Regions from separate parts of the Streptomyces sp. NPDC111507 genome, predicted to be linked through region 3. Evidence: riboswitches for the same ligand, from Rfam matches in the RefSeq annotation. Region 3 holds a riboswitch; each other region holds the start of a gene.

The links. A riboswitch is a leader RNA that binds a small molecule or an ion and turns the genes downstream of it on or off. The one in region 3 is predicted to bind cyclic di-AMP.
Region 1: it holds a riboswitch for cyclic di-AMP, as region 3 does, so the genes downstream of both, ACZ7M2_RS12120 (LysM peptidoglycan-binding domain-containing protein) here and ACZ7M2_RS44940 (M23 family metallopeptidase) in region 3, are expected to answer to the same signal.
Region 2: it holds a riboswitch for cyclic di-AMP, as region 3 does, so the genes downstream of both, ACZ7M2_RS46110 (M23 family metallopeptidase) here and ACZ7M2_RS44940 (M23 family metallopeptidase) in region 3, are expected to answer to the same signal.

The regions. Positions count from the first base shown of each region.
Region 1 is NZ_JBVKBU010000002.1:1,004,065-1,014,537, forward strand. It holds partial or broken gene ACZ7M2_RS12110 (CocE/NonD family hydrolase) at 282-2,609, shown strand; gene ACZ7M2_RS12115 (hypothetical protein) at 2,593-3,036, shown strand; cyclic di-AMP (ydaO/yuaA leader) riboswitch at 3,189-3,349, shown strand; gene ACZ7M2_RS12120 (LysM peptidoglycan-binding domain-containing protein) at 3,354-4,052, shown strand; gene ACZ7M2_RS12125 (HAD family hydrolase) at 4,157-5,038, opposite strand; gene ACZ7M2_RS12130 (FAD-dependent oxidoreductase) at 5,342-6,544, opposite strand; gene ACZ7M2_RS12135 (carboxylate--amine ligase) at 6,572-7,822, opposite strand; gene fahA (fumarylacetoacetase) at 8,188-9,411, shown strand; gene ACZ7M2_RS12145 (GntR family transcriptional regulator) at 10,014-10,473, shown strand, end outside.
Region 2 is NZ_JBVKBU010000021.1:75,559-86,031, forward strand. It holds gene ACZ7M2_RS46090 (TetR/AcrR family transcriptional regulator) at 1-235, shown strand, start outside; gene ACZ7M2_RS46095 (SGNH/GDSL hydrolase family protein) at 513-1,298, opposite strand; gene ACZ7M2_RS46100 (DUF6250 domain-containing protein) at 1,442-2,158, opposite strand; gene ACZ7M2_RS46105 (rhamnogalacturonan lyase family protein) at 2,155-3,198, opposite strand; gene ACZ7M2_RS46110 (M23 family metallopeptidase) at 3,441-4,421, opposite strand; cyclic di-AMP (ydaO/yuaA leader) riboswitch at 4,424-4,582, opposite strand; gene ACZ7M2_RS46115 (alpha-galactosidase) at 4,884-6,965, opposite strand; gene ACZ7M2_RS46120 (tyrosine-protein phosphatase) at 7,148-7,945, shown strand; gene ACZ7M2_RS46125 (DUF6126 family protein) at 7,954-8,070, opposite strand; gene ACZ7M2_RS46130 (helix-turn-helix domain-containing protein) at 8,130-8,783, opposite strand; gene ACZ7M2_RS46135 (aspartate aminotransferase family protein) at 8,937-10,337, opposite strand; gene dxs (1-deoxy-D-xylulose-5-phosphate synthase) at 10,334-10,473, opposite strand, start outside.
Region 3 is NZ_JBVKBU010000020.1:21,532-32,004, forward strand. It holds gene ACZ7M2_RS44935 (aldo/keto reductase) at 1-905, opposite strand, end outside; gene ACZ7M2_RS44940 (M23 family metallopeptidase) at 964-2,001, opposite strand; cyclic di-AMP (ydaO/yuaA leader) riboswitch at 2,013-2,170, opposite strand; gene ACZ7M2_RS44945 (PP2C family protein-serine/threonine phosphatase) at 2,426-3,553, opposite strand; gene ACZ7M2_RS44950 (hypothetical protein) at 3,730-3,921, opposite strand; tRNA gene ACZ7M2_RS44955 (tRNA-Met) at 4,074-4,147, opposite strand; gene ACZ7M2_RS44960 (dihydrofolate reductase family protein) at 4,221-5,363, opposite strand; gene ACZ7M2_RS44965 (MarR family winged helix-turn-helix transcriptional regulator) at 5,436-5,939, shown strand; gene ACZ7M2_RS44970 (GTP cyclohydrolase II) at 6,124-6,750, shown strand; tRNA gene ACZ7M2_RS44975 (tRNA-Lys) at 6,823-6,895, opposite strand; gene ACZ7M2_RS44980 (amino acid permease) at 7,005-8,540, opposite strand; gene ACZ7M2_RS44985 (FG-GAP repeat domain-containing protein) at 8,599-8,790, opposite strand; gene ACZ7M2_RS44990 (DEAD/DEAH box helicase) at 8,985-10,473, opposite strand, start outside.

The sequences.
Region 1 (10,473 bases), on a different contig from region 3:
AGCGTATCCGGTCACGTTTCGATCACCACGAGCGCCCACCGTCCCCACTGCCGACTTCCTCCCGACTTCCCTCTCCCCCGCCACCCGATGTCCCCCGAGCGGCAGACAGTCCCACACCCGGGCGGTACGGGATCACGGGCGACATGTTCTTGATCAGTCGATACGACCGGATATGAGACGTATTGACTGATCGGACGTGGTTGAGGACCGACCGCCGAAGACGACCGGGGCACCGAGGACGACCCCTGGGCACCATGGACACCCAGGACACCGTGATGAGCATGCACATCCGTACGTCCTTCTCGCACGAGACGACTCACGAGGATCTGTGGATCCCTCTCCCGGACGGCACCCGCCTGCACGCGCGTGTGGCGCCCGCTGACCGACGCGCCCGTCCCCGCGCTCCTCGAATATCTCCCGGACCGGCTCACCGACCGGACCGCGCCACGCGACTGGCAGCGCCACCCCTGGTAGGCGGGCCACGGCCACGCCTCCGTCCGGGTGGATGCCCACGGTTACGGCAACTCGGAGGGCGTGCCGACGGACCCGTACGGGGAGAGTGAGCGGGCCGACGGGGTGGAAGTGATCCACTGGCTGGCGGACCGGCCCTGGTGCAACGGCGCGGTGGGCATGTTCGGCATCTCCCGGGGCGGCTTCACCTCCCTCCGGATCGCGACCCTCGCGCCCGAACCGCTCAAGGCGATCGTCACGGTCTGTGCGACCGACGATCCCTATGACAACGACGGGCACCGCATGGGAGGTTCCGTCCTCGCCGTCGAGACGCACGCCCGGGCGGCGACGGCGCTCGCCGACGTCGCCCGTCCGCCGGAATCCGGCGCACGTGGGCCGGGCGATGTGGCGCGACATGTGGGTGAAGCGCCTGGAGACGGTGGAGCCGTTCATCCATACGTGGCCGTCCCACCCGAACCGGGACGCGTACTGGCGCCACGCCGGTGTGCGCGAGGACGGGGGATACGGCGGGATCCGGGCCGCCGTGCTCGCGGTGGGCGGCCGGTACGACCCGTGCCGCGACACGGTGTTGCGGCTGGTCGAGAGCCTTCCCGCCGACCGTGTGCGCGGCCGGATCGGCCCCTGGTGCCACCAGTACCCGGACCGGGGCCTGCCGCCGGGCCCGGCGATCGGTTTCCTCCAGGAGACGCCGATGTGGTGGGACCACTGGCTCAGACCGACCGGTACGAGCGTCACCGAGCCCGGGCCTGCCCCGACCGCGACCGCGGCCCTGGCCCTGGCCCTGGCCCTGGCCCTGGCCCCGACGCGATCGGCCGTCCTGGCCTCGGCGTGATCAACAATCCCGGCCTCGGCGTGGATGACGTTCCTGACCCCGGTGCGACCGCCGATCCGGGCCCTGGCGTGGACGGCGATCCAGGGCCCGGCGCGAACGACGATCCAGGGCTCGGCGTGGACGGCGATCCGGACCCCGGCGTGAGCAACCGTGGCGTCATGACGGAGCCCCTCCTGCGCTCCTACGTCATGGCCGCGCCCCCCGGCGACGACGTACCCGTCCCTTCCCGGCCACTGGGTGGGCGACACCGCCTGGCTCTCCCCCTCCGTGACCCCGATCGCGTACGCGCTGCGGGGCGCACCGGTGCCGGTGCGCTCCCCTCAGCACACGGGCGTGGACGCGGGCCGTTTCCGCCCCGTCGGGAACGACGCGGACCTGCCGCCGAACCAGCGGGAGGAGGACGCGAAATCGGCCTGCCTCGAGTTCGAGGTCCCGGGGGGAGACCTGGATCCTGGGGCGCCCCAGGGTCCGCCTCCGCCTGACGTCCCACTCCCCCTGAGGCCAGGCGATCGCCCGGGTGTGCGACGTCGCTGCCGACGGTTCCTCGACGCCGGTGACCCGGGGTGACCCGAACCTGACAGCGCGCTATGACCCCGACCAGGCGGTCTCCTGGAAACCGGGCTCTACGGAGGACGTGGTTTTCGACCTGGCCGCCATCGGCTACGCATTCCCGCCCGGCCACCGCATCCGGCTCTCCCTGTCCACCGCCTCCTGGCCGTGGATCTGGCCCCAGCCGGGCTCGGCGGCGGGGTTCGTCCTGGACCCGGCGGGCAGTTCCCTCGAACTTCCGGTGCGAGCGAGGGAGTCGGACCTGAGGATCACCTTCGAGGAGCCGGAGCAGTCCGAACCCCCAGGAGTGACATCCCCGGTCACCTTTGACGAGCCCGCCCCGCGCGCCTGGTCGCCCGTTACGTGGCGAGGGGCGAGTGGCGACTGGAGGTCGACCTTCGCCACGACGGCACCCGTGTCCACCCGGACGGCCTCGAATGCACGGAGGACGCCCGGGACACGTACACCATCCACGAGTCGGACCCGCTCTCCGCCCGTACCCGCTCGACGAGGTCGATCCGTCTGCACCGCCCGGAGCTGCCCCGGGACGCCCGGGTCGAGACACGCTCCGAACTCAGCTGCGACGACCGGGAGTTCATCACCTCGAACGAGCCGATCTGCCTCGAACGAGCCGATCTGCAAGGACGGCAACGAGGTGGTCTTCCATCGGACGTGGGAGAGAAGAATCCCCCGGACGGCGGACTGGAGACCCGGCCACGGCATGGGCAACCCTGAAGAGCATGGCGCGGACCGGTGAGTTCCTGATGGCCCTGGACGAGGGGATGCTCGCGTACTTCCGCGAGATGGCCGACGAGATGGTCACGCGTTTCGGAATCCCCCGGGCCGAGGCGGTGGCGAGGATCAACAGGGCTTACGCGGGGCAGGAGTTCGGTCCCCACCCGGACCTGATGTGCCACGAACTCCCCGAATACTGGGCCTACGGCCTCTACTTCAAGCCCAATGCCGGCCGGCTGCCCGACGACGACCCCGACACGGACCTGTCCGTATGGGAGGTCCGCCCGGCTCCGCCCGCGGGCTCACCGGCCTGGACACTCGAAGCGCGATGTCCGATTTGCCGCCAGTGCCGCTTTATTTCTGCTTGGTCGCGTGAATTGGGTCACTCCCATGCGAAGTGGGCCCTTTATCCCCTCTTGACGACTCCCCCTTTGCATAAGGCAAGTTGAGCGTCGCGTTCCGGATTAATCGGGCATTTTCTCCCTCGTATCACCCAGGTGAAAGCGATCTACACCGGGAAATGAGGGCTTGTTCCGGACATGTGCTCTCGCATACGTTCACGTCGATCCGGACGGACCGCCCAATCCTGCCGCCGACCGGAATACCCCACCCACCCACACAGACGCACGGCAGGAGCGGGGGACCCAGGTAAGCCGCCGATCCGGACACCGGAACGGCTAGGGGTGAAGTCGCACACACCGTGCGGCCGGGCAGCTCCCGCCCGAACCCGACAGCTCACTTCGCAGGCGCCGGAGAGGAATTCGCCATGTCCGCACGAGGCAAGCACCGCAACTTCAAGATCCAGGGCATGCTCACTCGGGGCATCCTCGCCGCAGGAATGGGCGGAGTCGCACTCGCCCTTCCGCTCGTGAGCGCGACCTGCGCGCAGGCCGCCACGGCCACCAGCACCGATGTCCAGCTCATCACCTACAAGGTGGTCGCGGGCGACACCCTGGCCACGATCGCGAAGAAGTACCCCACGAGCGGCGGCCCGGCGAAGCTGTACACCGCCAACCGCGCGGTCATAGGCCCCGACCCGACGACGCTTCGTCCGGGCCTCACCCTGACCGTGGGCACCAAAACCGTCCAAACCACCACCAAGAAGACCCCGGCGAAGACGGCGCCCACCAACTCGAAGACGTACGCGAACAACCTCGACGGTTGGATCAAGCACTCGCTGGACATCATGGCCCGCGCCAAGATCCCCGGCACCTACAACGGCATCCACCGCAACGTCATGCGCGAGTCCTCCGGAAACCCCCTGGCCATCAACAACTGGGACTCCAACGCCAAGGCCGGCATCCCCTCCAAGGGCCTGCTCCAGGTCATCGACCCCACGTTCAAGGCCTACCACGTGCCCGGCACGTCGATGAACCCCTACGACCCGGTCGCGAACATCACGGCCGCCTGCAACTACGCGGCGGCGAAGTACGGCTCGATCGACAACGTCAACGGAGCCTACTGACAGGACTGGCGGGGCTGGCGGGGCCGGTAGGGCTGGTACGACTGCCGGGGCTGATGCGGCCAACACGACCGATATAGCCCATATGCCCGATGTAACCGATATGGCTAGTGAGGTCGGAGAGACTCGGAGAGCTGCCGGGACCCACCGGGCTCTCCGGACTCCCGGAACCGGTCCGACCGGTACGGGAACAGCCGCTCCAGCACCACCGCGATCCCGTCGTCCTCGTTCGACAACGTCACCTCGTCGGCCACCGCCTTCAGCTCCGGATGGGCGTTGGCCATGGCGACCCCCCTGTCGGCCCAGTCGAACATGGGGATGTCGTTGGGCATGTCGCCGAAGGCGATGGTGGCGGCGGGAGTGAGACCGAGGTGGGCGGCGGCGAGCGCCAGACCGGTTGCCTTGGTCACGCCGCATGGCTGGAGTTCGACGGTCCCGGGCCCCGACATGGTGACGGTGGCCAGCGAACCCACCACGCCCCGGGCCGCCGAGGCCAACTCGTCGTCGGACAGCGACGGGTGGCGGAGCAACACCTTGCTGATCGGCTCCGTCCACAGGTCGTCGCGGTGATGCACCCGTACCGCCGGAAGCGTCGGATGCGGCATCACGTACCCCGGCTCGATGAGCGTCAGCCCGTCCACGCCGTCCTGGTCCACCGCGGCGTAGAGCAGCCCGACCTCCGCCTCGATCTTGCCGAGCGCGGTCTCCGCGAGTTCCCTGTCCAGGGTCACCGACCACAGCAGTCGGTCCGTCGCCGCGTCGTACAGCTGCGCCCCCTGCCCGCACACCGCCAGTCCCGTGCCGCCGAGTTCGTCGAGCAGAGGTCGTACTCTCGGCGCCGGGCGCCCCGTCACGACCAGGTGTCGGGCGCCCGCCTCGGCCACCCTCTCCAACGCGGCCCGGGACCGGTCGGAGAGGGTGTCGTCGCCGCGGAGCAGCGTTCCGTCCAGGTCAGTGGCGATAAGTGAATATGCAGTCGGAGCGGCCATGATCCGAAGAATACGGATCGAACGACTCATCGGCCCGGCGTGAACCGGACGACGTCCGGTATCCCGTCAGCAACGCCGTTCACCGTACGGGGCGTACCGGGCGTACAGAGTGCACTTCCGCCCCCGCCCACCGAGCGGGCGGTACGAAAAGACTCCGAGCGGAATGTCACTCCAGAGGATGACGCGGCTGCGGTGACTGTGGCCGCCTGAGCCCAACACAAGCTCCGACGCGACGGGTTGGGCCCCGCCCACGGCGTGGCCCACCAGTCACCGTCCCCTCCGGCCGTACGGACCCCGGCCACCTCACCCGTGCGCGCCCGCCAAGTGCTTGGCCAGCCGCGGCGAAGCGAACTCCGTACCGCACACGAACCGCATCACCGGCCCGTACGAAGCCGCCGCCGGCAACCCCGTGAAGTACAGCCCGGGCACCGAGGAGCAATACCCCGCACCGAGCTTGGGAGTGCCGCGGCTCACCGCGAGCGCCGTACGCAACTCGTGTCCCAGGAAGTCCATCGCGGCGATGTCGACGCGATATCCGGTCGCTGCGATGACATGGTCGGCGGAGAGTTCCTCGCCCCGACCGCCCAGGGTCCGCACGGAGAGGACCGGACGCCCGTCGGAGACGTCAGCGCGAACGATCCCGGAGACCTCGCTGACCTCGACCTTGCCCTCGAAGCGGTCGCGCAGCCACCACGCCCCGAGGGGGCCGAGCACCCGGCGGACCAGGTAGTGCCGGGCGTCGGCGGGCAGATAGCGGTAGGGGTGCGGGTAGTAGCTGAGCGCCCACAGGGACCAGGCGCGCCCGAAGGGCGACTCGGGACGCAGCTTCGGCTGTTTCCAGGGCGGTGCGCCGAAGGCGACCCTGCCCCGTCCCCGGGACACCACCCGGACCTGCGCGCCCGCCTCCGCCGCGAGCGCCGCCGTCTCCAGCGCGGACTGGCCCGCGCCGACGACGATCAGTTCCTTGCCGGAGAACCGGGCGAGGTCGTGGTGCTGGGAGCTGTGCGAGACGGGGCCGGTGGGCGTGGGTCCGTCCGCCGCCGCGCCGCCGAGCTCGGGCGGCAGATGCGCGAGTCCGTACAGTCCCGTGGCCACGACGACCGCCCGCGCCGTGAACGACTCCCCCGAGTCCAGCTTGAGTTCGAAGCCCTCGCCGCCCCGGCGGTCGACGGACACCACCCGCACCCGCTCCAGCTCGGGCACCAGCTTCTGCTGGAACCACTCGCCGTACGCGATGAACGTCTCGACCGGAATGATGTCCTCGTCCGTGACAAGCCGGCGGATCCCCGCCGCGTCGCAGTAGTCGGCGATCGTGTGGCCGGGCTGCGGGGCATCGAGGCTGGACGCAACCGGGGTCGATTTGAGAAGCATCCCCTCGGGCATATGGTCACGCCAGCTCACCATGGGCTCGCCGAACACGCGCACCGGGATGCCACGCGCCCTCAGATGGGCGGCGGTGGACAGGCCGAACGGGCCGGCACCGATGACTGCTACCGGATGAATCACGAAGTCCCTCCCCAGGACGTACGTTCGTCACTTCGTGGTCGTACTGGTGCTGCTGCCACGGCGGTTGGTCCGCCACAGCTGATAAAGATGCCTCGCGCCCGGCCGCACGAAGCGCGCGAGCATCGTGAAGAACGGCCGCAGGTCGTCACCCGCGAGCCAGGCCAGCTCCGTACCGCTCGCGCGAGCCGGCGCGTGCGGGGTCGTGTAGCCGCTGCGCCGGTAGGCGAGCAGGGCCGGCAGGTCGATGTTCTCCACGATGTACCGGTGACCGGCCCGCTGTTCCCCTTCGGGAACGGTGCGCCCGGTCAGGTCGAGATGCATGGCCCGGACGACGTCGATCCCCGACTCGTTCTCGAAGAGCCGGAATTGCGCGCCCATCCGGGGGTTGAAGTCGAGGAGTTTGTACCGACCGTCGCGCCGGTCGAAGCGCAGGTCGAGGTCGATGACGCCGCTGAAGCCGATCTGTTTGATGAAACGCGCGGCGAGGTCCGCGAGTTCCGGATTGTCGACGACGTACGCGTTCGCCGTCATTCCCGCGTGCGGCGGCCAGGAGCGGACCTTCACGCCCGTGAACATCGCGAGCGGCGTCGAGTCCGCGTCGAAGTACGCGTGCACGATCCAGTCCTCCGCCTCCTCCCTGGGCAGGTACTCCTGGAGGATCACGCCCGGCTGATCACCCCAGTCCCGGGCGAGTGACAGCAGCCCCTCCCGGGTCGCGATCCTCGTCGTCCCGTTCACCGCCGGCTGGCTGCGGCGTACGAACGCCTCCCGGTTCTTGGCGACGATCGGAAACCGAGCGCTCTCGGCGAACGCCACGATCTCCTCGTACGACTGCGGAAAGGCCGCCGCCGGGCTGGGGATGCCGTGTTCCACACAGAGTTCGTGCAGGCCCTGCTTGCTGGCGAGGCGCCGGGGCAGTTTGGCGTCGACCCGGGGGAAGAGGAACCGCTCCCCCAGCTCCTCCTGGTGCTCGGCGATCAGGACGGCCGCCTCCTCGTCCGTCGGGACGAGCACCGTCGGCCGCCCGATGCGGGCCCCGATCCGCAGCAGCCCCTCGACGAGACGCTCCGGCTCCTCCGTCCCCGTCGTCGGCCAGACGAAGGCACGGCGCAGATAGCGTGAGGCCGCGGCAGGCGTGTAACGGTCCTCGGTGATCGCATACATCGGTATGCCGAGACGGCCCAGACTTCGGATGGCGCCCACACCGCCGTGGTGCAGCGGATAGTCGCCAAACTTCACGATCAGGCCCGGAACGTTCCGATCGGCGTCGAACGGCACTCCGCTGACGCTCCTGGCCACGGGTCCCCCCACGTGTCCCCCCTACGGACCGGACCCACCCCGTCCGTGTCCCCAAAGGACGCTAAGCCGGAACTACCGCGTCCGACAAGGCCTATTCGGACATTGCGAACTCTTTAGGCACTGTCCAGGCAACTCTTCGGGTACTGCCACGGCGCCTCACGACAACTCGCGGCAACTCATGGCAACTCTTTGGGCACTGCCACAGCACGTCACTCCCCCCGTAATCTGTGCCGCGACCACCCGGAGCACGTGCAACACCCACACATGCACCGCGCGGATCACACGGCCAACACAGTCACACGCATCACACAGCGCGCACGACCACGAAAGCGAGGCACCACCCGATGCCCCCCTTCGATGTCCCCGAGGGCGATCCCTTCGGCCCGCACAACCTCCCCTACGGCGTCTTCTCCCGGGCCGGAGCGTCCGAGCGGAGCGTCGGCGTCCGGCTCGGCGACCACGTCCTCGACGCGGGAGCGACGGCTCGTGCACTCGGCTCCCCGTACGCCGAACTGCTCGCGCGGCCCACCCTGAACCCGCTGCTCGCCGCCGGCCGCACGGCATGGTCCGACGTACGCCGCGCACTCACCGCCTGGGTGACGGTCCCGGCCCACCGGGAGACCATCGCACCCCTTCTGCACCCCCTCTCCGAGGTGACCCTGCACCTCCCCTTCGAGGTCGCGGACTACGTCGACTTCTACGCCTCCGAGAACCACGCCCGGAACGTCGGACAGATCTTCCGCCCCGACGCCACCGACTCCCTCACCCCCAACTGGAAGCATCTGCCGATCGGTTACCACGGCCGCTCCGGCACGGTCGTGGTGTCGGGCACGGAGGTGGTCCGCCCCTCGGGCCAGCGCAAGGCCCCTTCCGACACCGCCCCCGTCTTCGGCCCCTCCGTCCGGCTCGACATCGAGGCGGAGGTCGGCTTCGTGGTCGGCGCACCCTCGATCATGGGCACGCCCGTCCCTCTCTCCTCCTTCCGCGACCACGTCTTCGGCCTCTGCCTCCTCAACGACTGGTCGGCGCGGGACATCCAGGCCTGGGAGTACGTCCCTCTCGGCCCCTTCCTCGGCAAGTCCTTCGCCACCTCGGTGTCGGCCTGGATCACCCCGCTCGACGCGCTGGACGACGCACGGGTCGCGCCCCCGGCCCGCACGCACCCCCTCCTCCCCTACCTGGACGACTCCGAGGACGAGCCCGGCGGCTACGACCTCCGTATCTCCGTCGCCATCAACGGTCACGTCGTCTCCGAACCCCCCTTCTCCACCATGTACTGGACGGCCGCCCAGCAACTGGCCCACATGACGGTCAACGGAGCCTCCCTGCGCACCGGCGACCTGTACGGCTCGGGAACGGTCAGCGGCCCCTCCGAGCACGAGCGCGGCTCCCTCCTGGAACTCACCTGGAACGGCCGCGACACCCTCGACCTCCCCGACGGCAAGCGGGCCTTCCTGGAGGACGGCGACGAGGTCACCCTGACGGCCTGGGCCCCGGGCCCCGGCGGCACGCGAGTGGGACTGGGCGAGGTGAGCGGCCGCATCACCCCGGCCCCCAACCCCTCCTGACCCCGGCGGGGTCCGGAGCAACAGGCCCGACGGGGTCTGGGGCGACGGCCCCTGCGGGGTGCAAGGGCGATAGGTCCGGCTGGGGCCAATGGCAGTAGGCCCGGCAGGGTGCAAGGGCGACAGCCCCGGCTGGGGCCAAGGGCAGTAGGCCCGCGGGGTGCAAGGGCAACAGGCCCGGCGGGGGCCAAGGGCAATAGGCCCGGCTGGGTCCGAGGGCAATAGGCCCGTGCCGTTCCGGGGGCGCTAACCCCGGTGGGGTGGAAAGGTAAAGCCCCGCGTGACGACCCGAGCACGCAGCCCCGCCGGGATGCAGGGGCGAAGCCCCGCGGTGGGCTCCCCTCCCCCCGGTGAGGGGAGCCCAGGGGGTCGAAGGGGCGGAGCCCCTGGGAGGGGACGGGTAGCGGCGGCGGGGGCGAAGACCCCTACCCCGTCGGCCCCACGCCCCCGCACCCCCGCACCCCCAAGACACCCCGCCCCCACGGGTGGCAGATCTCCCCTCCTCCCGACCAAAACCGCAGGCCAACCCCCGACCCCCACCATCGACAGGTGGCGCAACACTCCAGCAACACCACCACCCGCACCCCGTCGGTATGGTCCGTCGCATGCCCACCGAACGCGCCCGAGAGCACGCCGGCCCCGGCGCGACCACCGTCGCCGCCCACCGTCGCCGGCTGCGCGCGGACCGGGCGAGGCAACTCGCCGACCTGCTCCGCCACCAGGTGCTGACGGGCGGTTTCCCGGACGGCACCCTGCCGCACGAAGCCGCCCTCGGCACCGACTACGGCGCCTCGCGCAACACCATCCGCCAGGCCCTGGACCTGCTCCGCGCGGAGGGCCTGGTGGAACGCCTCCCCGGCGTCGGCACCGTCGTCGTCGCCCAGAAGTACCCGCACGGACTCGACCGGCTGATGGGACTCGCGGAGACCCTGCGCGAACACGGCCAGGTCACCAACGAGGTCCGCACGGTCGGCCCCGTGGCCGCACCCACTCCCGTGGCCGACCGCCTCCGTATCGCCCCCGGCGCTGACGTCCTCTACATCGAACGCCTCCGCCGCCTCGACG
Region 2 (10,473 bases), on a different contig from region 3:
GTGGAAGGCCGCGATCACCGAGGTGATCGTGGAGGGAGAGGCGGCCGGCGAGTTCGAGTGCCCGGATCCCACGGGTGCCGCCCTGCGGTTGACGGCGCTGCTCGACGGGCTCGCCGTGCAGATGACCGCCTACACGGGAGCGGTGTCGCGGGCGCGGGCCCAGGAGTGGGTGGACGAGGCGCTCGCCCGGGAACTGGGGCTCGCGCGAGAGGCGTTGACGGCGGCGGTGCGCTGAGGCGCACGCCGGGGCACGCGCCTGGACGGTTCGGTCGGCAGTCGCCGCACCACCACCCACCGGGCGGATCGGTCCGGCTGCGGCCTGCCCACCGCCGAGCCACTGGCGAGGCCTCCACGGGCACGCCCGCCCGACTCGGCGACCGTCGCCGCGCCGTGTCGACACACGACGACACCGCACGACGCCGCCGCGCCACAGGGGCCGCAGGCGCGGCGGCGAGTTCGGTCCGGGCCGCGCCCACTCCCGCCAAGCCACCGGCACGTCGGAGACCCGTCGTTCAGGCCACGGACTCGATCCGCATCTTGATGTCGTCCGGCGAGAGACTGCCCTTGGCGGCCACGTGGTCGCCGGAGGACTCCCCGCGCAGTCGGCGCCCGATCCACGGAACGAGGTACTCGCGTGCCCAGTGGATGTCGTCGCGCCGGACCTCGAGCGTGCCGCGGGGCGGCAGCGGAGGCCAGGGCTGGTCGGGGTCCGCGGGCACTTCGAGGCCGAGGACCTGGCCGGCGCGCAGCGCGACCCGGGTGTGGCCCTCGGGCGAGAGGTGCAGGCGGTCGCCGTCCCAGGCGCGGCGGTCCTGGATCGTCTTCAGGGACCACAGGTCGAGGACCGGACAGCCGTACCGGTCGGCGATGGCCCTCACGTGCCCGTTGTACGTGGCTATCTTGCCGCGCAGATGCTTCAGCACGGGGACGGTACGGGTGTCGAAGCCGGTCGTCACCATGACGGTGCCGACGGCGGAGGTGAGGTCGGCGATCGCGCGCTCGAAGCGCTCGGCGACCTCGTCGGGGTCGGTGCCCGGCCGGATGATGTCGTTGCCGCCCGCGCAGAAGGAGACCAGGTCGGGGGCGAGTTCCTTGGCGCCCCGGAGCTGGTCCTCGACGATCTGGTCGAGCAGCTTTCCGCGTACGGCGAGGTTGGTGTAGGTGAAGTCGCCTTCGGGCCGCCGGTCGGCGAGGAGCACCGCGAACCGGTCGGCCCACCCGACGAAGGCCCCGTCGGGGCCGGGGTCGCCCACGCCTTCGGTGAAGCTGTCCCCCACCGCCACGTACGACCCGATCACTGATCTGTTGTCACTCTTCGAATCGTCTGCCACATCGGCCCATGATTCACCTTTCGATGTGAGCTACGCGACCGTAAGAAGGGGTTGACGGGTGGTGAGATAAGCCACTCGTAAAGTGTGACCGAATCCGGAATAAGGCTCTGTCAGGAGTGGTTGAACAGCCGCCACACCTGGAAGCCCTCGATCCGGAAGTGGCTCCATGTGGTCCGGAACGCGAAGTGCCCACTCGTGTACGGCTCCGGGTCGACGTAGTCGAAAACGAGCCGTCCGTTGTTCCACCAGCGGACCGTGGAGCCGTCCGAGACGACCCGGACACGATGCGGCTCGTTGGCCGTGAGCAGCGGCTCCGTGTAGTCGTAGACGAGTGGGCGGACGCCCGGCTCCCCCACGTACCGACGCAGCCGCGTGGTCGTGTTGGTGTTGGCGCCGTATCCGACGTAGTACGTCTTCAGGTAGTCGTATTCGGCCAGGGCGCCGCCCCGGGGAGTGGCGAAGAGGTCGTCCGGGGAGCGGACGTCGACGGCGTTCCAGAAGTTGTTGAGGTCGGAGACCCGGTCGTTGACGCCACCCTCGGAGACGGGTGTGGCGGTGTACTCGATGACGTACGGCCCCTCGAGCCGCTGCTTGAACCAGACCGTCGCACCGCTCGGTACGTCGATGTCCAGGACGCCGTGTGAGGCGGTGACCGTGCCGCCGTCCTGCAGTTCGGTGACCCACTGGCCGAGGCCGCGGCGGAAGCCGTCGTGGGCGATGAGCCGGCCGCGACGGTGGCGCGGCGTGGCGCTCGCGGCGGTGGCAGGGACGAGCGTCGACAGCGCGGCACCGGCGGCGAGGGTCGCGAAGGCTCTGCGGGTGGTCATGAGGTTCCTTCTGTGCGAGCGGCGGTGGTGATGGCGGGCTTCGGCACCCGCCGGGTCTCGGTGCCCAGGTGGTAGTCCGTGTACGTCGACTGGAGACAGCCGCGCACGATCCGGCCGAGGTGGTGGCCGGGGTTCTGGGCGAGCGTGTGGATACGGGTCTTCGTCGGTTCGGTGGTGGTGTACAGGCGCGGCGCGGTGTGGTCGCCGGTCTCGGCGAGGATCTCCTCGCGCCAGTCACCGAGGAGGTCGCCGTAGAACGGGGTCGCGTTGCGGGCGCCGGAGACGACACCGGCCGGGTCGAGGAGGCGCGTGCTGGTCTCGGCCTTCGGATCCCGCTTGTCGACGTGCGTGTTGTCGACGTGCGTGCACGCGAGGAGTTCGGCGCCCTTGTCGCCGTCCCACCAGATGCGGAAGTTGACGCCGGGCGTGGTCGTGGAGACCTTTCCGTCCTGGACGTTGAAGACGCCCGCGCCTGGGCGGGTGACGTCGGCGGTGGAGGTCCAGTACGCGTAGCCGGGGTGGCCGGGGTCGATGTCGGCGGCGCTGCCCCGGCCGACGTCGAGGTCACCGGGCCACGCGTGTTGCACGGTGTATCCGTCGGCGGCGGCCTGCGGAATCTCGGCGTAGCCCCGCGCGAGGTCGGGCGCCGCCGAACTCGGCTTCCGCTCAGGGCCGTTGACGACGGCACGCACGGTGTAGGTGCCGGTGCCCCGGCTGTCGTCCTGGTACGTGGTCGACCGGGTGACCGGCGCCTGGTCGAGCCGCCGTCCGCCCTTGTACACGGTGAACGCGATCGCGTCCCCGGTGGGGGCACCCCCTGTTCGAGCGGAGCCGAGAACTGGGCGGAGCGCGTACTCCGTGCCGAGTAACCGCCGGCTCAGGAAGGTGCCCTTGCCCGAGGGGACGGCGACCAGACCGCGGTCCAGGTTCTCCACGATCCGGCGCGGCGGCGGATGCTGTTCGGTGGCGTGCGAGGGCGCGGCGACCAGACCGGCCGGCAGCGCGGCGGCGGTGCCGACGCCGAGTCTTCGAGGTCTCACGATGGCGTGCTCCTTGCGGTGGCGACGACGGTCGCGATGCCGCCGCCGAAGACGCAGAAAGCGCTTACGGAGATCACTGTGAAGCCCCACTCGCACCGTGTCGAGACCTCGTGCGCAGGTGCCACAAGGCCGCAATGTGCCGATCATGAAAGGACCACGCCGAGACGCGTGGCGAAACGCCGAGGGTCGGACCCCGCGATCGCGGGGTCCGACCCTCGAAGACGTGAGAGGCGCGGCGGGTGTCAGCCGACGGCGACACCGTGCGAGCGCAGATACGCGACCGGGTCCATGTCCGAGCCGTAGTTCGGGGTGGTGCGGATCTCGAAGTGCAGGTGCGGACCGGTGACGTTGCCGGTCGCGCCGGAGAGGCCGATCTGCTGGCCCTCGGTCACGGTCTGGCCCGCCGAGACGGACAGGGCGGACATGTGGGCGTACTGCGAGTACCGGCCGTCGGCGTGCTGGATGACGACCTGGTTGCCGTACGCGCCGCCCCAGCCGGCCGATACGACGGTGCCGGCGGCGACGGCCTTGATGGTGGTGCCGGTCGGGACCACGAAGTCCACGCCGGTGTGATAGCCGCTGGACCACATGCTGCCGGCGACCTTGTAGCCGGTGCCGATGGTGGCGCCCCCGACCGGCAGGGTGTAACCGGTGTCGGTGGCGGTGCCGGTGGCCCGGGGGGCGGCGGCCTGGGTCTTGGGCGCGTCCGCCGCGCCGGACGACCCGGTGGCCGACTGCGCCGACGACCGCGTGGACGTCTTGGCGGACGACTGCGTGGACGTCTTGGTCGACGGCTCGGTGTCGTCGGTCGACGCGGCCCTCTCGCCGATCGTGAGCTTCAGACCGGGGTGGATCAGCGAGGGGTCGCTGCCGATGGCCTGGCGGTTGTCGGAGTAGAGCTTCTGCCAGCCGCCCCTGACGTGCTGCCGCTCGGCGATCCTGGAGAGCCAGTCGCCGGCCTTCACCGAATAGGTTTTCGTCGAGACCGTGGACGTCGTCGCCGTCTTTTCCGAAACCGTCACGGTCTTTTCCGAAACCGCCGCGCCGTAAATGGTCGCGGTCTTTTCCGGAGTGGACGAAACCGCGGCCGTCGGCGTCGCGGCATGGGCACCGGCGGCCCCCATCAGCGGCAGCGCGAGGGCGGCGCCACCGGTTCCGGCCACGGCGATCGAGCGTGAGAAACGCTGGGACTTGGGTCGGCGGTGCTTACCCTTCGCGGGCATGAAGAATTCCTCTCCGGCGCCTGCGGGGTGAGCTGTCGGGTGCGGGCTGGAGATGCCCGGCCACGCGGCTGCGCGGCTATACCCCTAGCCGTTCCGGAGACCGGAACAGGCGTGGTACCTGTGGGTCCCCCGCTCCTGCCGGTTACCGGTGGGTGTGCGGATACCGGGCGGCGGCAGGATTGGGCGTCCGTCCGGATTGAGGGCGAACGTAAGCGAGATGGGGGCGCATCGCCAACCATGTGGCTTTTCTGCGTGCATGCCTTTCTTGATCCAGGCCGGAATTCCGGTCACCCTCCGTGGACAATGACCTCCGCCACCTCTCGACCCGCCCGGGAATTCGGGCGGATCGAGAAAGCGGGCCCGCAACGCATCGTCACGAATATGACGCTGCTCACGCAGGTCACACCACGGTCCTTTATTCCAGCTCCAATTAGAATTAAGGCATCAATAAGGACAGATCGCTCACATACGGCGTAGTCGGACAACTGCCGCATCGAAGTCCCCGCGCAGCCTCGTCCGCAACCCGTGATGCAGCAGCACCGCACCTCGGTGCACTTCGCCCGTTTCGCGGCATTCGTACGCGGCGCTCGGATCGAGCCCGCGCAACCGGAGCGGGGCGACCGGCTCGCCGTGACGCTGGGCCTGGAGCAGGGCGAGGACGACGGTCTCGTCGCCGTGGACGTACTGCACGGCGCTCAGCCCGCCCTCCGGAGGCCGCAGCCGGTAGAGGTCGCCGCGCTGCACGACCGGCCGAATCTCCTTGTAGAGCTCCACCCACTCCCGCGCCTCGACGAGGTCCGCCTCGCTCCAGTCGGCCAGGTCACCGCCGACCCCCAGCACCCCGGCCATGGCGCTCACGAACCGGAAGCGCAGCGAACTGATCCGACCGTTGAGCTGCGCGTTCGGACTGTCGGTGACCCAGGCGGCCATGATCCGGGCCGGGTGGATCTGGCTGAAGCCGTGCTGGATGGCGAGCCGGTCGAGCGGGTCGGTGTTGTCGGAGGTCCACACCTGGTCCGTACGCGCCATGACGCCGAGGTCGATCCGGCCGCCACCGCCCGAACAGGACTCGAAGGCGACCCCTGGATGCTCGGCGCGCAGCCGGTCCAGGAGCCCGTACAGGGCCTCCACGTGCTCGACCCACAGTTTCTGCGGATACGGCTCGCCGGGCCAACCGGCGTCCGTGAAGCAGCGGTTGAAGTCCCACTTCACATAGTCGATCGGGGCGCTCGAGAGCAGGCCGTCGAGCTGCTCCCACAGGTACTCCTGGACATCCGGTCGGGCGAGGTTGAGTACGAGCTGGTTGCGGAACTCCGTCCGGGTCCGCCCCGGCTGGAACTGCACCCAGTCAGGGTGCGCGCGGTACAGCTCGCTGTCCGGGTTGACCATCTCCGGCTCGACCCAGATCCCGAACTGCATGCCGAGCGCGTGCACGTCGTCGGCGAGCGGCTTCAGTCCCTGCGGGAAGCGGTCCGGGTTGGGGGCCCAGTCGCCGAGCCCGGCGCGGTCGCTCGTCCTTGCCCCGAACCAGCCGTCGTCGACGACGAACAGCTCGACGCCCATCTCCGCGGCCCGCCGGGCCAGCTCCCGCTGCCGCTCCTCGGAGATGTCGAAGTGGGTGGCCTCCCAGGAGTTGAAGAGCACCGGCCGGTCCTGGTCCGCGTCCGGGATCACGAACGCCCGCTGGTACGCGTGCCACGTCCGGCTCGCCGCGCCGAAGCCGCCGTCGCTCCACAGCCCCGCGAAGACGGGGGTGGTGTACGACTCCCCCGCCTCCAGGCGCAGCAGTCCGGAGTCGTCGTACCCGGCGCCGCCGGAGACCTGCACGCGCGCGTCGGGGAGTTGGGCCACGCAGATCCGCCACGAGCCCGACCAGCCGAGCGCGCACCCGTAGACCTCGCCGCTCTCCTCACTCGCCCCGCTGTCCAGCGCGACCCACGGCAGGTGCTGGTGCCCGGTGTGCCCGCGGCGGCTGCCGATGACCTTCTCACCGTAGGTGAGGGGGGAGCGCGCGAGCCGGGACTCGGCCGCCCACCGCCCGTGCAGCTGGGAGAGGCGCCACCCGTCGCGCTCGGGCAGCGTCCAGGTCGCGGAGTCCGCGCGCAGCAGCTCCAGGGAAGGTCCTTCGTTGGCCAGGGTCACCCAGCGCTCGACGACGTCGCCGCGCATCCGGTAGTGCAGGGTGATGCCGAGCCCGTCGTCCGCGAAGCGCAGCCGCAGTTCGTCGCCGTCGGCGTGTCGCTCCACGAAGGATGTCTCGAAACGCCACTCGGTGCCGCGCCGCTCCTGTGTCCGTACGGACAGCGCCGGGCGTACGAAGCGGGGGCCGCCCTCGACGGGATACTCCTCGCGCCCGTCGAGCCGGGACTCGAAGGGCCGGTACGGCGGGCCGGGCAGGGCGGCCAGCGACTCGGCGTCGGCGAGGGTGATCCGTGGCCCCCAGTGGACATGGAGCAGTTCGTCGAGGTCGGTCAGCCGTAGTGCGTAGCTGCTCGTGGGACCCGAGAGAAGCCACGTACGACCATCTTCGCCGATATCGATCATCAAACCCTCACAGATTCGAACATCCGCACTCAATCGCCAACATCATCAACGGCGTCTCACCCGGGAGGCAACGGCTGTGGACAACTTCATTGCCTGAGGAACCCATGTCGTATCGTCGAAAGCGCGATTCCCGTCGGCGAGCGTCGCCGAGCAGCGCCGGCGGTCCAATGGGAGGAGCCCCCGTGACGCAGCAGGTGCCGTCGACCGAGCCGGAGCTGGCCGGAGTGCGCAACTTCCGAGACGTGGGCGGCCTGCCCACCGTGGACGGCCGGCGAGTGCGCTACGGACGGCTGTTCCGCAGTGGTCATCTCGCGCACGCCACGGAGGAGGACGCCGCGTTCCTCTCCTCTCTCGGGCTGCACACGATCTTCGACTTCCGCAATGCCGCGGACCAGAAGCTGGAGGGGCCGGACGTCGATCTGCCGGGCGTACGGAACGTGAACCTTCCGCTCACCGACCCTGCCGACGGCAGCGAGTTCTGGAAGATGGTCCGTGAGGGTGACGTCGAACAGCTGCGCGGGCACCTCGGCGACGGCAAGGCGGCGAACCGGATGATCGGTTCCTACCGCACGATCGTCAAGGAACGCACGGCCGAGCACTCCCACGTGCTGCACGCCCTGGCCGAGGACAGCGTGCCCGCGCTGATGCACTGCGCGGCGGGCAAGGACCGCGCGGGTCTCTCCATAGCCGTGACGCTCCTCGCCCTCGACGTCGAGCGCGACGCGATCGTGGCCGACTACCTGGAGTCGAACGCGACGCACCGCCGCTACAAGGTGCGCCGCAGCGGCTCCCCGGAAGCGGCCCACTCCCCCGAGGTCATGGAGCTGCTCAGTCCCCTGTTCGACGCCCGCGCCGAGTATCTGACCGCGGCCTTCGAGACGATCGAGGAGACCTGGGGCGGCATCGACGCCTACCTGGAGCAGGGGCTGGGGGTCACGCCCGAGCAGCGGGAGCGGCTGCGCGAGCGCCTGCTGGACTGAACCCTGGGCTACTGGTTCTGCCCGCCCAGCTCGAACAGCAGATAGATGAAGGCCGCGAACAGGTGGCCGACGGCGATGTAGATGAAGAGACGTACCCACAGGGCGCGGGGGAACTTCTCGACCATGCGCCGCCGAGTGGCGGGGTCGGCGGATTCCGTGGACTCCGGGGGTTGGGTGGATTCCGTCATGACAGCTCTCCCATGGTCGGGTGCCCTGCCGCCGGGCCGAGACACAGCGCGGCGGTGGGGCTCTGCAGCAGGGTGTGTACGAAGAGGAGGTCGGCCCCCGACTGATCGGCGGCCGCGATGCGGTGCGGGGTCAGCGAGTCGAAGTGCGCGCTGTCCCCGGGGGCGAGCACCTGGGCGGTGTCCCCGAGGCGCAGCCGCAGCCGCCCCTGGAGGACGTAGAGCCACTCCTCACCGGGGTGGACGCGCACGATGTCGCCCTGCGAGCCGTAGGGGACGTGCACCCGCAGGGCCTGCATTCCGCGGCCCGGGGCACCGGCCTGCCAGTAGGTCCAGCCGCCCGCCTTCGTCGGCTCCATGTCGGCGGCCCGAACGATCGCGTCCCGTTCGGCGACCGTCTCGCCCAGCAGCTCCGAGACCGTCGTACCGTAGATACGAGCGAGTGCGAGCAGCATCGGCAGCGAGGGCTGGCGCTGCCCCGTCTCCAGTCGGGAGAGGTGGGCAGCCGAAAGGCCGGCGGCGCCGGCCGCGGCCTCCAGGGTGAGCGCGGCCCGGCGGCGCAGCGCACGCAGCTGCGGTGCGACGGCGGGCAGCACCTCGGCTGCTGCGGACTCGGGCGGTGTGGCGGCCGCCCCCGGCTCGACAGGGTTCATGCACTCCATTGAGCCGCACACTTGCCTCTCGGGCAAGTTTCTTGCCCCAGAGGCAAAACGATCGTCCCTGGTTGAGGCGGGCCCGTACCTCGAGCCCGCCCCGATTCGGGCGGCCCCTGCTGCGAGCCCGCCCCGTCTCCTCGCGCCGCGGGGCTAGCGGTTGGCGACCGCCTGCTTGACCAGGGTTTTTCCGAAGTCCCACATCAGGCCGCCGCCGCTGTGGGCGTCGTCCATCACGGCGGTGAAGGCCTCCACGAACCGGTCCACGTCCCGTTCGCCGATGATCAGCGGCGGGATCAGCTTGATCACCTCCAGGTGGTCGCCGGAGACCTGGGTGAGGATGCGGTGCCGCTGGAGCAGCGGGACGACGACCATCTGCGCGAACAGTCCCTTGCGGGCGGCCTGCAGCATGGTCCAACGACTGCGCAGCATGAGCGACTTGGGCCGACCGAACTCGATGCCGATCATGAGGCCCCGGCCGCGTACGTCGCTCAGCAGCTCGTACTTGTCGATGAGCGCCGCGAGCCGGGACCTGAGTTGTTCTCCGGTGGCCCGGGCGTTGGCGACGATCTGTTCGTTCTCCATCACGGAGAGCACGGCGAGGCCCGCCGCCATGGCCTGCGCGTTGGAGCCGAAGCTCGCCGAGTGCACGAGGACCCGGTCCATGGACGAGTAGACCTTCTTGAAGATCCAGTCCTTGCCGAGGGTCGCGCCGACCGGCACATAGCCGCCGGACAGCGCCTTCGCCACGCACACCAGGTCCGGTTCGACGCCCTCCTCGTGCTGGTAGGCGTAGAAGTCCCCGGTCCGCCCGAGGCCCGTCTGCACCTCGTCCGCGATGAGCAGCGCCTTGTGCCGGTGCAGCAGCTCCTGCGCGGCACGCAGATATCCGGGTGGGGCCTCGTGCACGCCCTTGCCCTGGATGGGCTCGACGATCAGCCCGGCGACATCCCCCTTCTTCAGCTCCCGGGCCAGAGCGTCCAGGTCACCGAGCGGAACGGGGGTGTCGGGCAGCAGCGGGGCGAAGCCGTCGCGGAAGCCGTCCTCGCCGTTGACGGACAGCGAGCCGGTGGTCAGCCCGTGGAAGGCGTGGGAGCAGTAGAGGATCCTCGGCCTCCCGGTGGCGTACCGGGCGAACTTGAGCGCGGTCTCCACCGCCTCCGTACCGCTGTTGCCGAAGAACACCCGGTCCAAGTGGGGACTGTGGGCGAGCAGCCTCTCGGCGAGGAGCCCGGGCAGCGGCTGGCAGTCGAAGCGGGTGAGGTCGGCGAGCGAGGCGTCCAGGACGTCGTGCAGCGCCTTGCGGACGACGGGGTGGTGGCGGCCCAGACCCATCACCCCGAACCCGGCGAGCATGTCCAGGTAGTCGTTGCCGTCCGCGTCCCAGAAGTGCGCGCCCTCGGCCCGCTCGTACACCTTGTCGAAGCCGATGGTGTGCAACATGCGCGGGAGCTGGTGGTTCAGGTACTTGGTGTGCAGCTCGTAGCGCTCGGCTCCGCGCTCGGCGAGGAGCGCGCCGAGGTCGAACTCCCCCTTCTCCGCAGGGTCGGTCATTCCTGTTTCTCCTTGGACAACTCATCCTCGAACGGCGCGTCCTTCGACAGCGCGTCCTTGACGGCCAGACCGGCGCTGATCCGCCCGGCGATCTCGACGGGCGTGAGACCTATGTCGGCCAGCACCTCCCCGCGCT
Region 3 (10,473 bases):
GTCAGGGTCAGGTCGGCGACCGCCAGCAGGGCCGGCAGCTGCTCGACCGTCCGTGCGGAGGCGATGGGCGCCGCGACCGTCGGCCGGGCGGCGAGCCAGGCGAGGGCGACCGTGGCGACCTCCGCGTCATGGGCCCCGGCGACCTCGTCGAGGGCGGCCAGGACGCGGATGCCGCGCTCGGTGTCGAGGTGCTTGCCTGCGCCCTCGGCCCGCGCGGAGTCGACCGTCGTACCCGGGCGGTACTTGCCGGTGAGGAATCCGGACGCGAGCGCGAAGTACGGCATGGCGGCCAGGCCGGTCCGGGAGGCGACCTCCTGGAGCGGGCCCTCATAGGTGTCGCGCGAGACGAGGTTGTAGTGGGGCTGGAGGGCGACGTAGCGGGCGAGGCCCTCGCGGTCGGAGAACTCCACGGACTCCGCGAGCCGCTCGGCGGAGATGTTGGAGGCGGCGATCTCCCGGACCTTGCCGGCCCGGACCAGTTCGTCCAGCGCGCCGATGATCTCCTCGACCGGCACCGAGGTGTCGTCGAAGTGGGTGTAGTAGAGGTCGATGTAGTCCGTGCCGAGGCGGCGCAGCGAGGCGTCGGCGGCGGCCTTGATGTTCGCCGGGGACAGGCCCTTGTACTCGGGGTGGGTACTGACCTTGGTGGCGAGGACGATGTCGGAGCGGTTGCCGCGCGCGGCGAACCACTTGCCGATGACCGTCTCCGACTCACCGCCCGTGTGGCCGGGGATCCACGCGGAGTAGCCGTCGGCGGTGTCGACGAAGTTGCCGCCCCCGGCCGTGTACGCGTCGAGCACGGCGAAGGACTGCGCCTCGTCGGCGGTCCAGCCGAAGACGTTGCCGCCGAGGGAGAGCGGGAAGACCTCGAGGTCGGAGGAGCCGAGCTTGCGTAGAGAAGTCATGCCTTATTTCAACAGCCGTAGCGGATTCCCATATTCCGCATACGGCCCGCGGGGACGATCAGGGGTTCAGGCCTTTGCTGTGCAGCCACGCCATCGGGTCGATCGCGCTGCCGCCGCCCGGGTGAACCTCCAGGTGCAGATGCGGCCCGGTCACGTTGCCGGTCGCGCCCACGCGCCCGATGACGTCGCCGGTGGCCACCTTCTGCCCCACGCTGACGCTGATGGAGGACTGGTGGCAGAACCACAGCTCCGTGCCGTCGTCGAGGGTGAGGATGGTGCGGTAGCCGTACGAGCCGGCCCAGCCCGCCTCCGTGATCGTGCCGCTGTGGATGGCCTTGATCAGCGTGCCGGTGGGGGCCGCGAAGTCGAGGCCGGTGTGGTAACCGGAGGACCACATGGAGCCCGCGTCACCGAAGCGGGAGGTCAGGGTGTACGAGGAGGTCGGCAGCGAGTAGCTCTTGGCGAGCTCGGCGAGGCGCGCGGCCTCGGCCTTCTGCTTGGCGTCCTCGTCCGCCTTCTTCTTCGCGGCGGCGACCTTGGCCTCGGCGTCGTCCTTCTGCTGGGCGGCCAGCGCGACCGCCTTCTTCGCGGCGGCGGACTCGGCGGCGTCCTGGGCCGCCTTGTCGATCTGGTCCTGCTGCGACTCGGCCTGCTGGATGATGCGGGCACGCAGCGCCTCGCCCGCGTCCGTGTTGCCCCGCGCGGCGTCGGCGCTGGTCACACCGGCGCTGGTGAGCGGGGTGGCGGAGCCCTTCGGCGTGCTGGAACCGCCGTCGGATATCAGCGCCTTGGCCGATTCGGTGACCGAGGAGAGGTCGGGCAGCGAGATGGAGACCGGCGGCTTGCCGGGCGCCGCGGTGGCCATGCCGCCCGCGCCGACGGCGGCGATGACGCCGACGCCCAGGACCGTGGAGCTGCGGGCGAGTCCTCCGCCGCGCTGCTTGGAGACGCGGTGCCGGCCACGGAGGGGACGGATGGAATCCTCGGTGGGGTTCCACTCCTCCCAGGGGCCCTCGTCCTTGCCGTAGGCGTAGCCAAAAGTCTGGGTGTCGTTCGGCGGGAACGAAGTGGGCTGGGCAGGCCGGTTGGACGCCACGTGGGCGTGCTCCTTTCCTTCCTTCTCGCCTACCGGGTTAGCTGACGGGTTCGGAGCAGGAAGGTCTCCTACGCGCGTCAACCCACGGTGTCTCCACCGTGAAAGACGCTCGATTCACCCCAAGTTGGTGGTTCCCCGGTTCCCTCGCGGGATTCGGCGCGTGCGCACGGAGCCGACTCTTGTGACGGCTGGGACGACCGCGCTGCGTTATCGAACGTTAATAGACGCGGGTACCGGATTCCAAGCTGTTCGTACTGATCATTAACGACTTTCGGCCAGGACTTACCGCCCATGACCGGCGGAAATCGGGCGAGTTGGCCGCGCCTCCCTACCTGGCGGTCATTTGACGGTGCATCAGTTGTTATGCGGAGGGACAGCGACCGATCACCCCTCGTGATATCGATCAAGAACGCCCCTTCCGTGGCTACGGCCGCCGTACGGCGAGCAGTGCCATGTCGTCCGTCAGGGCGCCGCCCGTGTGCAGCCGGACCTCCTCCACGAGCGTGGCCAGCAGGGCGTCGGGGCCGGGGAAGGTCCGTCCGGCCAGGCGCGCGGCCGGATCGTAGAAGCGCCCCTGCACGTCGCGGGCCTCGGACAGTCCGTCCGTGTAGAAGAGGAGCGTGGCCCCGTGCGGGAACTCCGTCTCCTCGGCACGGTCCGGCCAGCTGCCCAACTCGCCCATGCCCAGCGGCAGCGCGGGGTTCGCGGCGGAGAGCGTGACCAGCGTTCCGTCCGCATGCAGAAGCAGCGGCAGCGGGTGGCCGCGGTTGACGATCCTCACGAGGCCGCCCTCGTGCGTGATCTCCGCGAGGACGGCGGTGGTGAACCCCTCGAAGGCGTCGAGGCCCTCACGCCGGGTGCCCTCGCGGGCCAGCGCCCGCTCCAGCCGCTGCGCGACCGCCTCCGGCGTGGCCTCCTGCTCGGCCGCCTCCCGGAACGCCCCGATGACCACGGCGACGGCGGCCACCGCGTCCATGCCCTTCCCGCGTACGTCACCCACGGCCAGCCGCACCCCGTGCGGGGAGTCCTGCACCGCGTACAGGTCGCCGCCGATGAACGCGCCCGCCTGCGCAGCCTCGTAGCGCGCGGCGACGTCGAGGCCGCCGATCCGCCGGTCGGGTTCCGGCAGGACGGCACGCTGGGCCGCCTCGGCGATCTGGTGGGCCGAGGCGAGTCGTTCGTCGGTGCGGCGGACGAGAATGTTGATGAGCGCGGCCAGCACGCCGACGGTCGCCACGGTGGCGACCTCCGTGAGCGCGTCCACCTCGAGGACGATGCCGAGCCGGATGTGGATCGTGAGCACCGCGACGAGCGCCGCGACGCCGGTGAGCACGGTGCCGCGCAGCGAGAAGAGCGGGGCGGCCACGAGCGGCGCGGCCGTGAAGAGGGGGCCCGCGGTAAAGGCCATCGGGGTGAAGTAGTCGTAGAACGCGCCGACCAGGATGAGCAGCGCGGGCAGCACCCGGACGAGGCTGCGCGCGCAGGAGATCCGGCTGCGGTCCGCCTCGGGCCGTCGGGGCACCGGCTCGTCCCCCAGCCCCGGATCGGGCACGGGGTCCTCGGGCAACCGCCCACCGGACCGGTCGTGCTGCTTGTCATCCGGCTTCTCGTACGGCTCGCCGTACGGCTCCTCGGCCCGCTGCGCGCCTCCTTCCTGCTGCCCCACCCGTCCAGGCTTCCCGGCACGGGGGCGGGGGGCGAGCGGTGAGGGGCCGACCGGGGGACGCGTCAGTCCGAGGCCGACCACCGGACGCCGCCCGCTCCGCCGCGCCCGTGGTGGTGCCCGGCCGGGGCGACGACGGTCCCGCCGTCCGGCACGAAGTCATGACCGCCGTGACAGGCCCCGAGGAACAGCGCGCACACGGCGAGCAGCAGCGCGAGCGCCGGCGCGCGCCGGACCAGCCACCGAGGACGACTCATAGTGAGCGGAAGACTACAGAAAGTCGGGTCGGCAGGGAAAAACCGGGGCGGGACGGCGAACGGGAAAACCGGGCGGCAGGAAAACCGGAACGGCGAACGGGAAAAAACCAAGGGCCGGAACTCGTTTCCGAGTTCCGGCCCTTGGCCTTCAGTAGCGGGGACAGGATTTGAACCTGCGACCTCTGGGTTATGAGCCCAGCGAGCTACCGAGCTGCTCCACCCCGCGTCGTTGAAATTAGTGTACGCCATCCACGGGGCCCGATTCACCAGGCTTTTCGCGGACGACCGCGAGGCCGCCCCTACCCGGCCGCGAGAAGGTGACGATTGGGCGCCACAGCCCGCTCCTCGAACTCCGGCAGTACGACGACGTCCGCCCCCGCGGCCACGAGCAGACCGTTCCCGTCGGCCTCCGTCACGAACGTGTCGGGCTCGCGCCACGCGGTGACCACCCGCCGTACCCCCGCGTTGAGGATCAGCCGCGCACAGGGCGCGGGCCGGGACGCCCGCCGCGCGCACGGCTCCAGGCTGCTGTACACGGTGGCGGAGCCCAGCCGCGGATCCGCGGGGTCGATCTTCGCGAGTGCCGCCTCCTCGGCGTGCACGACGGGGTCGTCGCCCTCCCGCGAGTGTCCGCGCGCCAGCTCGGTGCCGTCGGCCGCCACCACCACCGCCCCTACGCTGAACGCGGTCTGCGACGGCGGACACAGCGCCGCCAGCTCGCAGGCGACGCCCAGCCAGTGCCGGTCCGCGGCGGAGGCGAGGGCACCTTCCCCGGGTGCGGTGGGGACGTAGCGGATGAGGACGACGTCCCCGACCGGCCGTGTCTCCACCAGCCGCATCCGGCCCGGCGGATATCCCCCGGGTCCGAACAGCCGTGGCGCGTGCGGCTCCCCCACGAAGAGCGGCGCGACGGCGAGCTGCAGCTCGTCCGCCAGCCCCTGTGTCATCAGTTGGGTGTGTACGCGCCCCCCGCCCTCGACCATGAGCCGCCGCACTCCGCGGACGTCGTGGAGGTGTTCGAGCACGACGCGCCAGTCCAGCTCGGCGCCGGTCGGGACCACGTCGACATCCAGTCCGCGCAGGGTGTCGGTGGCGCGTTCGGCGCCCTTGTCCGTCGTATAGACGACCTTCTCGCCGCCCGTGTGCCAGAACTGGGCGTCCGGGTCGAGATCGCCGGAGCCGCTGACGGTGACCTTGAGCGGGTACTCCGGGCGCCCGGCGGCGACCCGCGCCGCCCGCCGCTCGGCGGAGTTGACCAGCAGCCGGGGGTTGTCCGCGCGGATGGTGCCGGCGCCGATCAGGATCGCGTCGCTGGACGCCCGTACCTCGTCGACCCGGTCGAAGTCGGCCGGGCCCGAGAGCAGCAGGCGTTCGGGGCCGGTGTCGTCCAGGAAACCGTCGAGGGAGACGGCGGCGGACAACAGGACATAGGGGTGGGGCATGAGGCGCACTCTCCAGCTCCGAGCGCAGGGCTCCTAGTGGTTCAAGTTTTAAACAATACCTAGACTGTCGGCATGACGACCCGCTGGCTCTCCCCCGCCGAGCAGCGCGCCTGGCGCGCGTACATCGGCGCCGCCTCGCTCCTGGAGGACACGATCGACCGGCAGCTCCAGGCCGAGACCGGCATGCCCCACCTTTACTACTCCATCCTGGCCATGCTGTCCGAGGCACCGGACCGGCGGCTGCGGATGACCGATCTCGCCGAGACCCTGAAGATCACCCGCAGCCGGCTGACGTACGGCGTGACCCGGCTGGCGAACGACGGTCTGGTGCGCCGGGAGGGCTGCCACAGCGACAAACGCACCCAGGTCGCGGTCCTCACGGACGAAGGGATGGCCGTTCTGGAGCGGGCGGCCCCGGGTCACGCGGAGCAGGTCATGACGGCGGTCTTCGACCGGCTGACCCCTGAGCAGGTGGGGCAACTGGAGGAGATCTGCGAGGCCATCACCCGCGGCATCCAGGGGGAGAATCCCGGGGCCTGCGGGGAAGATCTGCCGTGGCGACGGCGTTCTTCGTGAGTCGGCGACGGCGTTCCTCGTGATCCGTACGGCAGCACTCTTAGTGAGCCGTATGACACAGAATCGAGCGAAACCGTTGCTTGAACTTTAAAGCACCGTGTACTGTCTGTCTCCGAGGCAGTGCTTCAAAACTGAAGCACCACCGGCACAACTCGCACCACACCCGCTGGACCGGAGAGACAACATGCGCGAATTCCCCACCGCCACGGTGCGCACCCGCGTCACTGTGCCCCTGCGCTTCGGCGACGGCTACTCGGTCGACGCGGAGTTGGTCACCTTCCACGGCCTCACCGACGACAAGGAACACCTCGCCGTCGTGCTCGGCAAGCCCGGCGCGACCCCGCTGGTGCGGCTCCACTCCGAATGCCTGACCGGTGACGTCTTCGGCTCGGCCCGCTGCGACTGCGGCCCGCAGCTGCGCGAGGCGGTGGAGCAGATCGCGGAGCGCGGCGGAGTGCTCCTGTACCTCCGTCAGGAGGGCCGCGGCATCGGCCTCTACAACAAGCTCGACGCGTACGCCCTGCAGGACCAGGGCCTCGACACCTACGCCGCCAACGCCGCCCTCGGCCTGCCCGAGGACGGCCGCGACTACACCGCGGCGGCCCAGATGCTCCAGGCCCTCGGCATCGACGACCTGGACCTGCTCTCCAACAACCCGGACAAGGCAGAGCAGCTGCGCGACCTCGGCGTCACGGTCTCCCACCGCGTCCCGACGGGCGTCTTCACCACGGCCCACAACGTGCGCTACCTGCGCGCCAAGGTCCTCCAGACCCAGCACACACTCCCCCTGCCGGAACTCACAGCAGGCTGAGCCACCGGGCCCCACACCCCCCGGACACACCGAAGCCCCAGGTCAGAATCCCTCTGACCTGGGGCTTTTCGGTAGACCCTGTGGGACTCGAACCCACAACCAATGGATTAAAAGTCCACTGCTCTGCCAATTGAGCTAAGGGTCCACACGTCGGCCCGTATCGATCCCGTGCCGATGCATCCCCGAGCATAGCCGGACGTGGCCGGGAGTCCGATCGGGTATCCGCGTCCCGGCCACGCCAACAGCGAACAGCCCTATGGATCAACCGGTTCGGGCGCGTCCTTGCGTGCCGCCACGCGGGCGAGCGTGCGGGCGTGGTCGGGGTTGAGGAACCAGTGGCGGGCCGACGCCAGCCACCAGGTCGCGGCGAAGCCGAGGACGACGAGGACCGCGACCGGGGCGTAGTTGAAGGTCTCCCAGGTGACCGGGGAGACCTGCGGCAGCATGAACAGGACCGTGATCACGACGACCCAGGCGACCGAGACGACGCCGATCGCGCGCGACCAGCGGCCCAGGTGCCACGGCCCCCGCTCGAACGCCTCCCCCTTGCGCAGCCGCAGCAGCGTCGGGATGACGTACGCGATGTAGAGCCCGATCACGGCGATCGACGTCACGGCCGCGTACGCCGTCACATTGATCAGGTACGGCAGCCCCAGCACGAGCGCGCCCAGGGCCGCCAGCCACACCGCCGCGACCGGCGTGCGGGTGCGCGGGCTCACGGTGTGCCAGACCCGGGAGAACGGCAACGCCCCGTCGCGCGAAAACGCGTAGATCATGCGGCTGTTGGCGGTGACGGACGCCATCCCGCAGAAGAGCTGCGCGCCGATCACGACCAGGAGCAGGAGTTTGCCCGCCGTCGCCCCCAGCGCGTCGAGCAGGATCTGCGCCGGCGGCGCGCCCGTCGCCGAGCCCAGCTCCTTGTCGTACGACTGGATGGCGAAGGTGAAGCCCAGCAGCAGCACGAATCCGGCAATCCACGAGGTCCAGATCGACTGCACGATGCCCTTCGGGCCCGCCGTCGACGCGTCGTGGGTCTCCTCGGTCATATGGGCCGAGGCGTCGTACCCGGTGAAGGTGTACTGCGCCATCAGCAGGCCGACGAGGACCACGTACACGCCGCTGCCCCACCCGGTGTTGTTCACGAAGTGCGTGAACACGAAGGACGCCGACTGATGGTGGTCCGGCACGAAGGCCAGCGCGCCCACGATCACCCCGACGCCCAGCACGTGCCACCACACGCTGATGTCGTTGAGGAGGGCGACGATCCGGACCCCGAAGGTGTTCAGCAGCCCGTGCAGGACGAGGATCCCGGCGAAGAGCAGGATCGTGCGGCCCGGCGTGATCGTGAAGTCGAACTGAAGGTTCAGATACGCGCCCAGGAAGGACGCCGCACCGAAGTCGATCCCGGCGGTCACCGCGACCTGCCCGAGGACGTTGAACCACCCCGTGAACCAGGCCCAGGCGGCGGCCGACCGCGCGGGCGCCAGCCGGTGGGCCCAGAAGTACAGCCCCGCCGAGGTCGGATAGGCCGAACAGATCTCGGCCATCGACAGCCCGACGAACAGCGTCATCAGTCCGACCGCGACCCACCCCCAGGTGATCACGGCGGGGCCGCCGGTGTTCATGCCGAACAGATACAGCGTCAGACACCCCGAAAGGACCGAGATGATCGTGAACGAGACCGCGTAGTTGGAGAACGCCGACATGCGGCGGGCGAGCACCTGCGTATAGCCGAGCTGGGCAAGCCGTTCTTCGTCCGACAGCCCACTCGCCTTGGCGTCATCTGTCATGCCCCCAGCGATTCCCTCGCCGAGGGATCGGCATGCACCGATCAAGACGTGGGGTTGGCTAGAAAAGGCCCCTGTAGCCCTGCCAGCCGCTCCCGATCTTCACCCGCGCCGCGAACGACCCCTTGCCGGTGCCGTTCTGACGGTAAAGATTCCCCGCGGTGTCCCGCGCGACCAGATCCGCCTTGCCGTCACCCGTGATGTCCCCGGCGCCGACGACGACGTTGTACGACCCGCCCCAGCCCGCGGCCACCTTCGTCCGCGCGCCGAACGACCCCTCAGAAGTCGGCTGATCGTACAGCGAGTTCAGAGTTTCCGGAAAGCATTTCGAAAGCACGGGGGCACCGCCACGGGTACGGAAAACGCCGTGGCCCCCACCGGATCGGTGGGGGCCACGGCGTTCAGCATGCGCGGACGTCAGCGGACGTCAGCAGATGTCATCGGACGTCAGCCGTTGCGCTTCCAGCGGGGCTTCTCGTCGCGGCGGCCGAAGGAACCGGTGCCGGTACCCGTGCCGGTGCCGCGGTGGTCGTCGCGACGGCCGTACGGGCGGTCGTGGCTGCCGGCGCGGAAACCGCTGGAGGGACGGTTGTCCTGGCGGTCGCGGTTGAAGGGACGGTCGCTGCCACGGTGACCGCCACGGTCGTCGCGGCGCTCGAAGGAGCGGCCGGCGGTGCCACGGTCGTTGTCACGGCGGAAGCCGGAGCCACCACGGTCGTCACGACGCTCGAAGGAACGACCACCACGGTCGCCGTCCCGGCGGTCGCGGTCGAAGCCGCCACGGTCGTCACGACGGTCGTTGTCCCGGCGGAAGCCGGAGCCACCACGGTCGTCACGACGCTCGAACGAACGACCACCACGGTCATCACGACGGTCGTTGTCCCGACGGAAACCAGAGCCACCACGGTCGTCACGACGCTCGAACGAACGACCACCACGGTCATCACGACGGTCGTTGTCCCGACGGAAACCAGAGCCACCACGGTCGTCACGACGCTCGAACGAACGACCACCACGGTCATCACGACGGTCGTTGTCCCGACGGAAACCAGAGCCACCACGGTCACCGCGGTCGTTGTCGCGGCGCTCGTAGTTGCCCCGCTCGTCACGGCGCTGACGCGGCTCGTAGGACGAACGCTCGGCGACGGGCTGCTCGGACACGGCCGGGGCCTCGGCGGGAGCCTCGGCCACCGCCTGCTCCGCCAGTGCCTCGGCGGCCGCGACGACCGCCGCCTCCGGGTCCTCGCCCCGCTCGCGCGCGGCACGGGCCACCAGACGGTCGGCCTCCCCACGCAGCTCGACCGCACGACGCTGCGCGCGCTCCAGCTCCTTGGTGAGCTGCGAGACCTCGCGCTCGGCCTGCTGCGCGGCGTCGCCGGCCGACTGGGCCTGGACCTCGGTCATCGACCGGGCGCCGGTGATCTCGGCGACCTCGGGCTCGAAGGCCGTACCGGAGTTGATGATGTGACGCGCGGCGTCGACGCCCGCGTCCTCCATCAGCCGGAAGATCTGACGGCGCTGGTGCGGCAGGGAGAGGGACACCACGGTGCCGCTGCGGCCCGCACGGGCCGTACGGCCGGAGCGGTGCAGGTAGTCCTTGTGGTCACCGGCCGGGTCCACGTTCAGGACGAGGTCGATGCCGTCGACGTGGATACCGCGGGCGGCGACGTCGGTCGCGACGAGCGCGTTGACGTAACCGTCCTTGAAGTCGGCCAGCGTCCGGGTCCGCGCGCCCTGGGTCATGCCGCCGTGCAGTGCGTCGGCCTTCACACCGGCGTCACGCAGCTGCTCGGCGATACGGTCGGCGCCCAGCTGGGTGCGGACGAAGATGATCGTGCGGCCCTTGCGGGAGGCGATCGCGGCGGTGACCGGCGCCTTGTCCTTGGGCTTCACGATGAGGATGTGGTGGGACATCGTCGTGACGTTGCCCTGGGCG